2 regions of the Clostridium pacaense genome follow, and region 1 is predicted to be linked to the other one. Evidence: riboswitches for the same ligand, from Rfam matches in the RefSeq annotation. Region 1 holds a riboswitch; the other holds the start of a gene.
What was found. Region 1 has a riboswitch for lysine ahead of dapA (4-hydroxy-tetrahydrodipicolinate synthase). Riboswitches for the same ligand answer to the same signal wherever they lie in the genome.
Positions count from the first base shown of each region.

Region 1 (6,215 bases):
TGTCTCAAGGGCGCAGGTCTCTGATGCAAGGATATAGGCATTATCCCTCTTTCCAATGCACAGGGGCTTGAATCCAAAGGGGTCCCTGGCCCCAATCAGCTTGCGCGGGCTCATGATGACAAGGGAATAGGCGCCCTTCAGCTTGCCCATGGCTTTTGCCACCGCACTCTCAACATTGGGCACGGACACCCTGGCCCTTGCAATATGGTAGGCAATCACCTCAGAATCAATGGTTGTCTGGAAAATGGCTCCCGTGTATTCCAGTTCCTGGCGCAGCTGCGGCGCATTGACCAGGTTGCCGTTGTGTGCCAATGCAAGGGTGCCTTTTACATAGTTGAGCACCAGGGGCTGTGCATTTTCCCTGGTACTGCTTCCGGCCGTGGAGTAACGCACATGCCCGACCCCGATGTTGCCGTGCATCTGCTCCAGATGTTCCGTTGAAAACACCTCGTTGCAAAGGCCCATGCCCTTGTGGGCGCTTACCTTCCCCTTCGGTCCCTCCGTGTCGCTGACCGCAATGCCGCAGCTTTCCTGCCCCCTGTGCTGCAGGGCAAAAAGCCCGTAATAAATAGTAGATGCCACATCATTCCCATCAAAATCATAAATCCCAAAAACCCCGCACTCCTCGCGCAGTTTATCTGCCCCAATGTCAAAGTCCAACTGGTTCTGCTCCATTCAGTCAAGTCCCTTTCTCTATAAGTCATGTGGAAAGTCCCCGATTGATTTAATCGGGGAAAAGCATTGAATCAGGCAACGCCTGGGTAATCAATGCCCAGGCGTTGTATGTAAGTTCATTACTGGATTCCCAATCTGCGGAACACTTCCTCATATGCATCCTCTACATTGCCAAGATCCCTTCTGAACCTGTCTTTGTCCAGCTTCTCATGGGTGTCCTTGTCCCACAGGCGGCAGGTATCGGGGGAAATCTCGTCAGCAAGGATTATCTTCCCGTGGTAACGGCCAAACTCAATCTTAAAGTCAATCAAATCGATGTTCAGGCCGTCAAAATACTCCTGAAGCACTTCGTTTACCTTGAAGGTATATTTGGTAATGTCATCAATCTCTTCCTGGGTGGCAAGGCCAAGTGCCAGCGCATAGTAGCTGTTGATGAACGGATCGCCCAGGTCATCATTCTTGTAGCTGAATTCCAGGGTCGGGCATTTGAACCTGATGCCTTCCTCCATTCCCATTTTCTTGGCAAAGCTGCCGGCGGAATAGTTGCGCACGATTACCTCAAGGGGCACAATCTCCACTTTCCTGACAGCAGTCTCCCTGTCATTTAATTCTTCCACCAGGTGGGTGGGCACACCCTTTTCTTCCAGCTTCTTAAAGATGAAGTTGGTCATACGGTTGTTGATGGCTCCCTTGCCCACAATGGTCCCCTTCTTTAATCCGTTAAATGCAGTGGCATCATCCTTATAGGATACGATTAAAACATCCGGGTCCTCAGTTGCATAGACTTTCTTAGCCTTTCCTTCATAGAGCATCTCTTTCTTTTCCATGGGTATCCACCTGTCCTTTTCTTTTATTCATATGGTAACATAGATATAAGATATAGATTTATAAGCTGACGCTATAAAAGAATACCATTTCAGAAGAAATTATAATACAATATCCAGTTGAATACAAGAAGTGCAATCATTAAAATTCCTAATGAATTTTCTATCCCCTTCTAATCACTCCCTGGTTCCATGTGTTCCTCCAACCGGAAAATACTCACAGACCCTTTGTCCAGAATGATAGTCACGCCTTCCTTCTGAATCTTCCCCTCATGACGGCCGTCCTTTTCCATCCTGTCCCCATCCGGTGCAGGTTCCACCCGCCCATTGCTGGTCATATGATCCCGTACCGCATCCTGTTCTTCCATATAACGGATCTGGACCATGTCTTTTAACGATGCGAAAAATCCTCCACGAATGGATGCATTCCAATATACAACCATCCCTATGGCAATTATAAGGATTTTTCTCGTAATGTGTTTTTTCCTCTTCACCGTCCTGTTTATGAGTTTTTTTCTCTTCCTTGTTTTTTGCCTGTAAATCCGCCTGTGTCCCTCATTCTCCCTGCCCTTCCACATCTTAATCATATGGCTTCTGTACAGGCGAAGCCATCTTCTGCGCCAATATGACTTCCACCATACCATCCTATGATTCCAGCCACATATCCTCCGGTTCAGGAATCCCATTCCTGGCTCCTTTCCCGCATCCTCTCCAATCCGGCCGCATATGGTCATTATAGTTCATCCCCGGTTCCATATCAAGACCAGAACACCCATTCCTCAGGACCCTGAACCAAGTTAAAAACGTTCTTTTCCTGCCCCGCCAGATACGCAAAGGGGATTCTTCCCCAGCTCCGGCAGATAAGCTAAAAGTCCCCACTCCCTGTCCCGCCAGCAATGCAAAAGGAACCCTTTCCCTGCCTCACCGGCCAAGAAAGGGTCCGCCCTGCAATAAATACCATAGAATAATGATTAGTGTGTTGCCTCTGTTGTGGCAGTGTTGCTGGTCTCACTGGTATTACCTGATTCGCCGGTCATGTCCTTGATGCCGTTGCCCACATCATCCACGCCGTCTTCCACGTCATCTACAAGATTGTCAAGCACGCCTCCGGTGGTTTCGGAACCGGATGTATTGCTGCTGCTCTCATTACTCCCTGCAGCGGTTGTGGATGTTGCTGCCGATGAAGAAGACTGGCTGGAACCTGTGGTGGACTGGGTGCCTGAATTATTGCTTCCGCAGGCCGTCACAGATAGAACCATAACGAATAGTAACATAGCTAAGATAGCAGGTCTGATTTTTTTCATAATAACATTCTCCTTTCTATTTCTACCCTTATTATGTGCGTTTGGAGAATATATTATGGTGGTATATCCTGCTATCTCAGGAAAATATTTCCTACAATTTAACCACGTCAGCCATAGTATAGAGTCCCGGGCCTTTTCCTGCCAGGAACTTCGCGGCCTCCAGGGCGCCTTTTGCGAAAATGGCTTTGGAATAAGCGGTATGGCTGAACGTGACCACCTCATCCCTGCCGGCGAAAATCACATCGTGTTCCCCAACAATGGACCCGCCCCTGACAGCGCTTATGCCGATTTCCGACACGTGTCTTTTTTCACGGCGGGTGCTTCTGTCATAGATATACCCGTAAGGCTCATCCATGGCCTGGTTAATGGAATCCGCCAGTGCAATGGCCGTGCCGCTGGGCGCATCCATCTTCTGGTTGTGGTGTTTTTCCACGATTTCGATGTCAAAGCCGGAACCGGCAAGTACCTTTGCCGCATCCTTCACCAGCTTAAGGAGCAGGTTGACGCCCAGGGACATATTGGCCGAGCGCAGCACAGCAGCGCTGGCGCTGGCGCGTTTGAGTGTCTCCAGCTGTGCTTCCGACAGCCCGGTGGTACACAGCACCACCGGCATACCTGTTTCGGAGCAGTATTTTAAAAGTCCGTCCACGGCTTTTGCCGAAGAGAAATCCACAATCACGTCTGCCTTCACGTTACATTGATCCAGGCTTTCAAATACGGGATAACCGCTGTCCTTTGCGGGGTGTAAGTCAATTCCCGCCACAATCTCAATAGACTCATCCTCTGCGGCCAGCCCTGTGATTACCTGTCCCATGGCCCCGCCGCAGCCGTGCATTATCATTTTTACCATCTGTGTCTTATCCTTTCCAGCCTTGGTTTACAGGATGCCGTATGCAGTCATGGCTGCTTTTAACTTCTCCTGGTTCTGGGGTTCCATCTCGGTCAGCGGAAGGCGCATCGGTCCCACATTCTTGCCCATCAGGTTCATGGCCGCCTTTACCGGAATGGGGTTCACTTCCGCAAACAGCTCTGTAATCAGCGGAATGGCATCCAGCTGCAGCTTGGTGCTTTTCGCCGTATCCCCTGCAAAATAAGCGGCGCAGATGTCATGGGTCTGTCTGGGAGCCACGTTGGAAAGCACGGAAATCACGCCCTTCCCCCCCAGGGAAAGCAGGGGTACGATCTGGTCGTCATTGCCGGAATACAGGTCCACCTTGCCGTCAGCCAGGCTCATCAGGGTTGCAATGGCTGAGAAATTACCGCTTGCTTCTTTTACGCCCACGATGTTATCCACATTCTTACAAAGGTCGGCTATGGTCTGGGGAAGGATCGTGACACCGGTCCTTCCAGGAATGTTATAAAGGAGGATTGGAATCTTCACGGCATCGGCAACCGCCTTAAAATGCGCCTTCAGCCCGTTCTGTGTGGCCTTATTGTAGTAAGGGGATACCAGTAAAAGGCCGTCGGCCCCGCGGCGCTCAGCCTCCACGGAAAGATAAACGGCTGTCTCCGTGCAGTTGGATCCGGTTCCCGCAATGACGGGGATGCGTTTTCCGGTCACCTTGCACACATATCCCACCACATCCAGGTGTTCCTCATGGCTCATGGTGGAAGCTTCTCCTGTGGTTCCGCAGACAATGATGGAGTCCGTACCCCCGGCAATCTGCTCCTCCACGATTTCTTCCAGCTTTTCATAGTTAACTTCCCCATTTTCCTTAAATGGTGTTACCAGCGCAACGCCTGCTCCTTCAAAAATAGCCATAATTTATTCTCTCCTTTTCTCTTGGTTCAATCACAGGATAGCAAAAAAGGGCTGAGGTAAATGTCAGCCCTTCACGTACGTATCATATCGTCATTCACGAATCCACGTTCTTCGGTAGCTCTCCATCCACCCGGATGACAGTCATATGGATGTTCACCATATGCCCAGAAAGAAACATGTTCCAGGTATGCTTCCCCCTTCGGCGTCTTTCCCTTTCCCCAAGCCGTCCTCTGTGCCTGCCACATCGGGCCTGGTTACTCTTGATTGACGCAACCTCTACTCTATGATTGTTGGTATTATATTATCATCCTATGATATGGATGTCAACAGGAAATCTCATTCATATCTGGTCTGGAGCTTCGTAACCTCATCCACATATGCATCCAGTGAATCCGGATACACATTGCCGGTGAGTATGAGCCTGATTTCAGCCTGCCTTGCCTGGCCGATAAGGGCGCACAGCTCATCCTGGGTAATGACGCCTTCATCCAGGATCCCAAGTATCTCATCCAGGATAAGGATATCGCATTCACCTGTCACCAGGACCTTCTTAGCAAAATTCAGCCCGTTGCGGATGCAGATCCTTGCCTCATCCTTTTCATCCTCTGACAGCTGGTCAAAAAAAACAGGAGTCTTCTCAAATCTGAAAATTTTAAATTCCGGTTCCAGGCGTTTCAGGATTTCCATGTTATCCATGTCCAGGGAACCTTTTAAAAATTGTACCATGATTACATTGCTGCCCTTGGCCAGCGCACTGATTCCCCTGCCCATTGCACTTGTTGATTTACCCTTGCCCGGCCCGCAGATAACCTGTATCATGCTTTCTTTCATCATCATGCACCTCATGCTTTACTTGCTTTTTCTTAAGAATGATGTTTCATTCATAGACTTTGCTCATAATAGCATAGTTTGACCAACTTTGCAAATATTTCTTACTTTTTCCGAAAGAAATTCCAAAGAGTCTTAAAAGATTATTCCTCGTCACATTCCAGTTTGCTGATGGAAACCTCATAGGCAATCCGCTTCTCACACTCGGTCTCGCTGAGTTTTTTGGTGTACTCCCTGCTCTGTACGCGGCCCCATATGCGCACCCTGGCGCCCACCTCAAAGCTGGATGCATAGCGGGCATTCCGCCCCCAGCTGATGCATGGTATGTAATCAGACTTGCCGTATGGACGGTTGACTGCCAGAAGGATATCTGCAATTTCACGGCCCAGAGGAGTTTTGCGGTAAATCGGCGGCTTGCAGATATAGCCGTCCAGGAATATCTGGTTTGTTTTTGTATAGTCCGTAAATTCTTCCATGAAATGGACCTCCCGGACAAAGATGGAAAGCATCAGCCTGTTCTTCACCCCTTCGTGGCGGTTATAGGAACGGAACTGGCCCAGCGCCTCAATGGTGCTTCCTGAATAGTCCTGGTGTACGTCCAACAGCCGCTCAGACACCATAAGCGGGATGATATCCGCCTGCTCGCTGAGCCGGTTCACAGCAACATCCACCATATAAAAGCCTTCTCCAAATACCTCGTGGCTAAAGGTAAATCCCGATACGATCTCACCGATAACACTTACCTTGTTGTTTTCAATCATTTTTTCTGACATAGTACATCTCCTCTTCGCTTCTAAATAAATTCTCACTTGGCCGTTTTTA
Region 1 covers NZ_JAJFEB020000001.1:415,268-421,482, forward strand. Annotated here, with positions in the region: gene purF (amidophosphoribosyltransferase) at 1-675, opposite strand, end outside; gene purC (phosphoribosylaminoimidazolesuccinocarboxamide synthase) at 795-1,502, opposite strand; gene LK536_RS31605 (hypothetical protein) at 1,673-2,086, opposite strand; gene LK536_RS31610 (hypothetical protein) at 2,471-2,803, opposite strand; gene dapB (4-hydroxy-tetrahydrodipicolinate reductase) at 2,895-3,653, opposite strand; gene dapA (4-hydroxy-tetrahydrodipicolinate synthase) at 3,681-4,565, opposite strand; lysine riboswitch at 4,673-4,852, opposite strand; gene LK536_RS31625 (cob(I)yrinic acid a,c-diamide adenosyltransferase) at 4,902-5,399, opposite strand; gene LK536_RS31630 (single-stranded DNA-binding protein) at 5,537-6,166, opposite strand.

Region 2 (6,215 bases), on a different contig from region 1:
TGTGGGAAAATCCTCACTGACCAACTGCATCCAGCCCCGGGCAGCCATGGAGACAGGGGATATCAGCCACAAGATTGAGCGGGGAAAACATACCACCCGCCACTCCCAGCTGTTCTATGTGGAGGAAAATACGTATATGATGGACACCCCGGGATTCAGTTCCATGTTCACCCCGGATCTGGAAGAAGGGGAACTGAAGGATTATTTTCCCGAGTTTGCCCAGTATGAGGAAGACTGCAGGTTCCTTGGGTGCGTCCATGTGGGCGAGAAGGTGTGCGGGGTAAAGGAAGCGCTAAAGGACGGCAGGCTGAGCCGGAGCCGCTATGGGAATTATCTTCTGATGTATGATGAGCTTAAGAAAAAGAGGAGGTATTAACAATGTACTATAAATTGGCGCCGTCAATCCTGGCGGCTGATTTTGGCAGCCTGGGCGCCCAGGTCAGGACCGTGGCCCAGGCAGGGGCTGAATACATCCATCTGGATGTGATGGACGGGGCCTTTGTGCCCAGCATTTCCTTTGGGATGCCGGTCATCAAGAGCTTGCGTTCCTGCACGGACGCTGTTTTTGACGTCCATATGATGGTTGAGGAGCCGGGACGGTATGTGGAGGATATGAAGGCCTGCGGGGCGGATATCATCACGGTCCATGCCGAGGCCTGTACCCATCTGGACCGTGTGGTGAACCAGATTAAGGATCTGGGCTTAAAGGCAGGCGTTGCCCTGAACCCTGCCACGCCCATCCAGGCGCTGGACTGTATCCTTGACCAGCTGGACATGGTGCTTATCATGACCGTGAACCCGGGCTTTGGCGGCCAGAAATTCATTCCCTACACCCTTGACAAGGTAAGGGGGCTCAGGGCCAGGATTGACCAGCTGGGACTTCCTGTGGATATCCAGGTGGACGGAGGCGTCAGCGCCCGCAATGTGAAGGAAATCATGGATGCGGGTGCCAATGTGTTTGTGGCTGGTTCTGCCGTGTTTGGCGGTGATGCGGCTGCAAGGACAAAGGAGTTCCTGGAGATATTCAGCTCCATGGAATGAGCCTTTGCAGGAACCCGGACAATGGATGAATCAAGTATGATTGACCAAGTAAGGAATAAGTGATATGAAACGATGTCTGATCATTACCGGCGGAAAACTGGACCTGGCTTTCGCCGGCTCTTTTTTGGAACAGGAACATTTTGATAAAATAATCGCGGTGGACGCCGGGTTGGAGGCCGTAAAGGCCCTGGGGCTGGAACCGGACATGATTGTCGGGGACTTTGACACGGTGAAGCCCGGTATACTTGAATATTACAGACAGAAGGAACACATTATCTGGGATACCCACCAGCCGGAAAAGGACGAGACCGACACCGAACTGGCGCTTTTGAAGGCCCAGGCCACGGGCTGTACCCAGATAGTGATACTGGGGGCCACAGGCGGGCGCATGGACCACATGCTGGGCAATATCCACCTGCTGTTCCCCTGCCTCCAGAAAGGGATAGAGGCCTATATCCTGGACAGCCAGAACCGGATATACCTGATTGATGGTTATCATACCTTCAGGAGCAGCGGGCTGTGGGGCAGATACGTTTCCTTCCTTCCGTTGACCGAACATGTGGACGGCATCACGCTGACCGGATTCAAATATCCTCTTTCCGACAAGGATATTGAAATCGGTACCAGCCTGTGCATCAGCAATGAGCTGACCGGGGAGGAAGGCACCATCAGCTTTACGGACGGCGTGCTGATTGTGGTGGAATCCCATGACTGAGATGATATCCATGCCCTGACAGAACTGGACTGGTTAAAAAGCATAAAACTGGATATTTATAACACTCCACTCCGGTGATAAGATATGGACCATGAAGTCCATGGATTGAATCATCATAAAAATAAACCGCAGTGCGGTCCAAGGAGTGAAAGAGTATGAAAGTGAACCAGATAACAGCCAGGGGATATGCGGGGGCGGAGGATAAGCATCTATATAAGCTGGCGCTGACCGGGCTGTTTGCAGCCATGTCCTATGTTGTATTTACCTTTTTGCAGATTAAGATTACCCTTCCGGGCGGGGACGCCACGTCCATTCATCTGGGCAATGCGGTGTGTGTGCTGGGCGCCCTTGTGTTAGGCGGTTTTTACGGCGGCCTGGGCGGAGCCATCGGCATGACCATCGGTGACCTGTTTGACCCGGTCTATGTGGTATATGCGCCCAAGACATTCATCCTCAAGCTGTGCATCGGCCTGATAACCGGCCTGGTGGCCCACAAGCTTGGCAGGATTAACGAAATCAGTGATAAGAAGAAGGTATTCCGCTATGTACTGGCTGCGGCTGTGTGCGGACTGCTGTTCAACGTGGTATTTGACCCCATGGTGGGATATTTTTACAAGCTGCTGATACTGGGGAAGCCCGCGGCCCAGCTGGTACTGGCATGGAACATTACCAGCACCTCCATCAATGCCGTGACCTCCACCCTTGTTTCCGTGGCAATCTACATGCCCCTTCGCAGCGCCCTCATACGGGCCGGACTGTTTGACAGGCTACGATAGTTAGGAGATATATATGAGTGGATACCGTCAAAAGAAGATTGCAATGATAAACGATTTATCCGGATATGGCCGCTGTTCCCTGACAGTGGCTATCCCCATCATATCCGCCATGAAGGTGCAGTGCTGTCCCATCCCCACCTCCATCCTTTCCAACCATACCGGTTTCCCGGTCTATTTCTTTGACGATTATACCGGGAAGATGCCGGCATATATTGAAAAATGGAAAGAGCTGGATCTGTCCTTTGACGGGATTGTCAGCGGGTTCCTGGGCTCGGAGGACCAGATTGGGATAGTGATGGATATGATCCGTGATTTTGGCCATGAGGACACAAAAATCATCATCGACCCCATCATGGGCGATCACGGGGAGACCTATGCCACCTATACCCAGGCCATGTGCAGGCGCATGAAGGCCCTGGTATCCATGGGGAGCATCGTCACCCCCAACCTGACCGAAGCCTGTATCCTGACGGACAGGCCCTTCCGCAAAAAGGGCTGGACAAGGGAGGAACTAAAGGAGATGGCAAGGGATATCCAGGCCATGGGACCAGGCTCCGTGGTCATAACCGGCGTGAACCAGGGCGGCTATCTTGTGAATGTGGTGGCGGAAGGGGAACGGGAGATTTCATTCCCAAAGACAATCCGGGTGGGCCAGGAAAGGCCGGGAACCGGGGACGTGTTTTCCTCCGTGGTGGCAGCGGCAGCCGTCAGGGGGTGGAAGCTTGAGGAAGGGGTACGTCTGGCAGCCTCCTTTGTCAAGCAGTGCATCAGGCGTTCCGAGGAATTAAACATTCCCACGGCCAATGGGGTGTGCTTTGAGGAAGTGATGGATGTGCTGATACATGCGGTCAGCAGCAGACATGAAAGCGAAAAATGTTGACAGTTCCGGCTTCTGATAGTATGATGTTAATGAATCGTTAATAAAATAGGATGCGATAGAGGCGCGGTAAACATCAGTACCTGTACACGACATAAGTCAGGAGCGTATGCATACGTTCCACGGCCGGCAGGCCGGGCGTACGGGAAAAGGGTTTTCCGCCGAAACAGGTTCCGTCTGCCGGCGGGATGTGTTGGGATACAGTCTAACAGGCTGTGTACTCTCACTTAATCAAAGTGGTGGCGCTATTGGTTGGTTCCGTCAGAGGATACCGGATATGGAAGCAATGGCCTTGGCTGTTGCTTTTTCTTTGCCGAAAATCCACATCAGCATCCAGACTAAAGACAAGGGGGATTCAACAAATGACAGATTTTTTAAACTGGCTCAACGGTGAGATCATATGGGGGCCGCCATTAATCGCACTGATTATCATTACCGGTGTTTACGTCACGGTGCGGTCCAGGTTTTTCCAGGTGTGCCATCTGGGTTACATCTTTAAGCGCACCCTGGGCTGCATCCTGCGCAAGGACCATGTGCAGGATGAAAACGATAAGGGACTTTTAAGCCCTTATGAGGCCATTGCCACCGCGGTAGGCGGTTCCGTGGGCTTTGGCAACATTGCAGGCGTGGCAACCGCTGTCACCACCGGCGGACCGGGCGCCGTGCTGTGGATGTGGCTTACCGCCTTCATGGGCATGCTGATTAAGCAGGTTGAGGTTACCCTGGCTGTTTATTACCGCCGCACCGACGAGGAGGGCAACCCTTACGGCGGACCCACCTACTATATGGAGTACGGGCTTGGGGAGGAGCGCCATTGGGGAAAGAAATGGCTGCCCCTGGCATTTATATTCGGCCTTGGCATCTTTTCCACCTTTTTCATCAGCGCATCTAATTTTACCACCTCCGAGGTGCTGGCACAGTCCTTCGGGGTAAAGCAGGAGCTGGCCTCCCTTATGCTGGTCATCTTCATCTATGCCCTAATCTGGAGGGGCGTTAAGAACCTGAGTAAGATCTTCGTCAAGCTGGTGCCTGTGATGAGCCTTGGCTATATGCTGTTCGGTATCTTAATCATCATCCTTAACATAGGGAACCTGGTTCCCACCATTGCCTCCATTTTCACCAATGCCTTTACAGGAACCGCTGCCATGGGCGGATTTGCAGGCGTTACCGTGTCAAAGGCCATTGCCACAGGCATGCAGAGAAGCGTATACTCCAACGAAGCCGGCTGGGGTACCAGCCCCATGGTACACGCTTCCAGCAAGACCAGGCATCCGGTGGAGCAGGGGCTTTGGGGTTCCTTTGAGGTTTTTGTGGATACCTTCATCGTATGTACCATCACGGCCCTCAGCGTACTGATCACAGGGGAATGGACCTCCGGCGCAACCAATGCGACCCTGGCCCTCAATGTGTTCCAGCACAGCCTGGGAACATTCGGGACCGTGTTCATGACAGCCACCATGGTCATTTTCTCCGTTACCACTTCCGGGGGCTGGTATGTGTACTATGAGGTTACCCTGCGCCACCTGGCCAAGGACCATCCGGTGCTGAAGAAATGGCTGCTTATGCTGTTCAAGTATTTTTACGCCCTGCCGCCGTTCCTCCTTACCCTGTACCTGATTAACGTCGGGGACCTGAGCATCTGGACCCTGGTGGACATCACAAGCGGCATCCCTACCTTTATCAACGTGTTTGTCGTGCTGATCCTGTCCGGCACCTACTTTAAGCTGTTAAAGGATTATAAGGCCCGCTACATGGGCATCGGCACCCTGGATGAGGATATCCCCCTGTTCTATGAGGATAAGAAGAAACTGGAAAAGACAGAATAAGGAGACACATCATGAGGATAATATACCGGAACGGGGCCGTGTACACAGGGGAACTTCCCCTGTGTGAGGCCTTTGTGACAGAAGGGAACCGGTTCGTATACGCCGGGACCAATGAAGGCGCCATGGCCTTTAAGGAGGAAGGGGATGAGGTAAGGGAGCTGGACGGCCGTTTTGTCTGTGCCGGATTCAATGATTCCCACATGCATCTCCTGAACTACGGCAATGCGCTGCGCATGGCGGATCTGTCTGCCCACACTTCATCCATGGGCGCCATGAAGGAATATATGAAGGATTTCATCCTTGAAAATAACATCAGGCCGGGAACCTGGGTCAAGGGCCGGGGATGGAACCATGATTACTTTGAGGACGGCAGGCGTTTCCCAGACCGTCATGACCTGGATGAAATATCAGAGGACCACCCCATCTGCCTGACCAGGACCTGCGGCCATGCATGCGTGGTCAACACCAAGGCCCTGGAACTTACCGGAATCACAAAGGACACGCCCCAGGTGGATGGCGGACGGTTCGAGGTGGATGCGGATGGAGGACCAAACGGCATTTTCCGTGAGAACGCAATGGATCTGATATACAGCCGCCTGCCGGAGCCGGACAAGGAGGATATCAAGGAAATGATCCTTGCCGCATCCCGCGCCCTGAACCGCTACGGGGTCACTTCTTCCCAGACCGATGACCTGCTGGCCTTTAACAATGTGCCCTATGAGCGGGTATTGGAAGCATACAGGGAACTGGAGGCAGAAGGCCGCATGACGGTCAGGGTATATGAGCAGTCCCAGTTCACAACCTTAAAAGACCTGAAAGGATTTCTGGAAAAAGGGTATAATACCGGATGGGGAACCCCGTGGTTTAAGATCGGACCATTAAAAATGCTGGGGGACGGCTCATTGGGCGCCAGGAGCGCATACTTAAGCAGCCCCTATGCCGATGACCCGTCTACCTGCGGTATCCCTATATTTACCAGG
Region 2 covers NZ_JAJFEB020000022.1:2,244-8,458, reverse strand. Annotated here, with positions in the region: gene rsgA (ribosome small subunit-dependent GTPase A) at 1-376, shown strand, start outside; gene rpe (ribulose-phosphate 3-epimerase) at 379-1,041, shown strand; gene LK536_RS53620 (thiamine diphosphokinase) at 1,106-1,756, shown strand; gene LK536_RS53615 (ECF transporter S component) at 1,912-2,532, shown strand; gene LK536_RS53610 (pyridoxamine kinase) at 2,546-3,412, shown strand; lysine riboswitch at 3,461-3,665, shown strand; gene LK536_RS53605 (alanine/glycine:cation symporter family protein) at 3,772-5,235, shown strand; gene LK536_RS53600 (amidohydrolase) at 5,247-6,215, shown strand, end outside.
Region 2: linked by a shared signal. The riboswitch ahead of LK536_RS53605 (alanine/glycine:cation symporter family protein) and the one ahead of dapA (4-hydroxy-tetrahydrodipicolinate synthase) in region 1 are both predicted to bind lysine.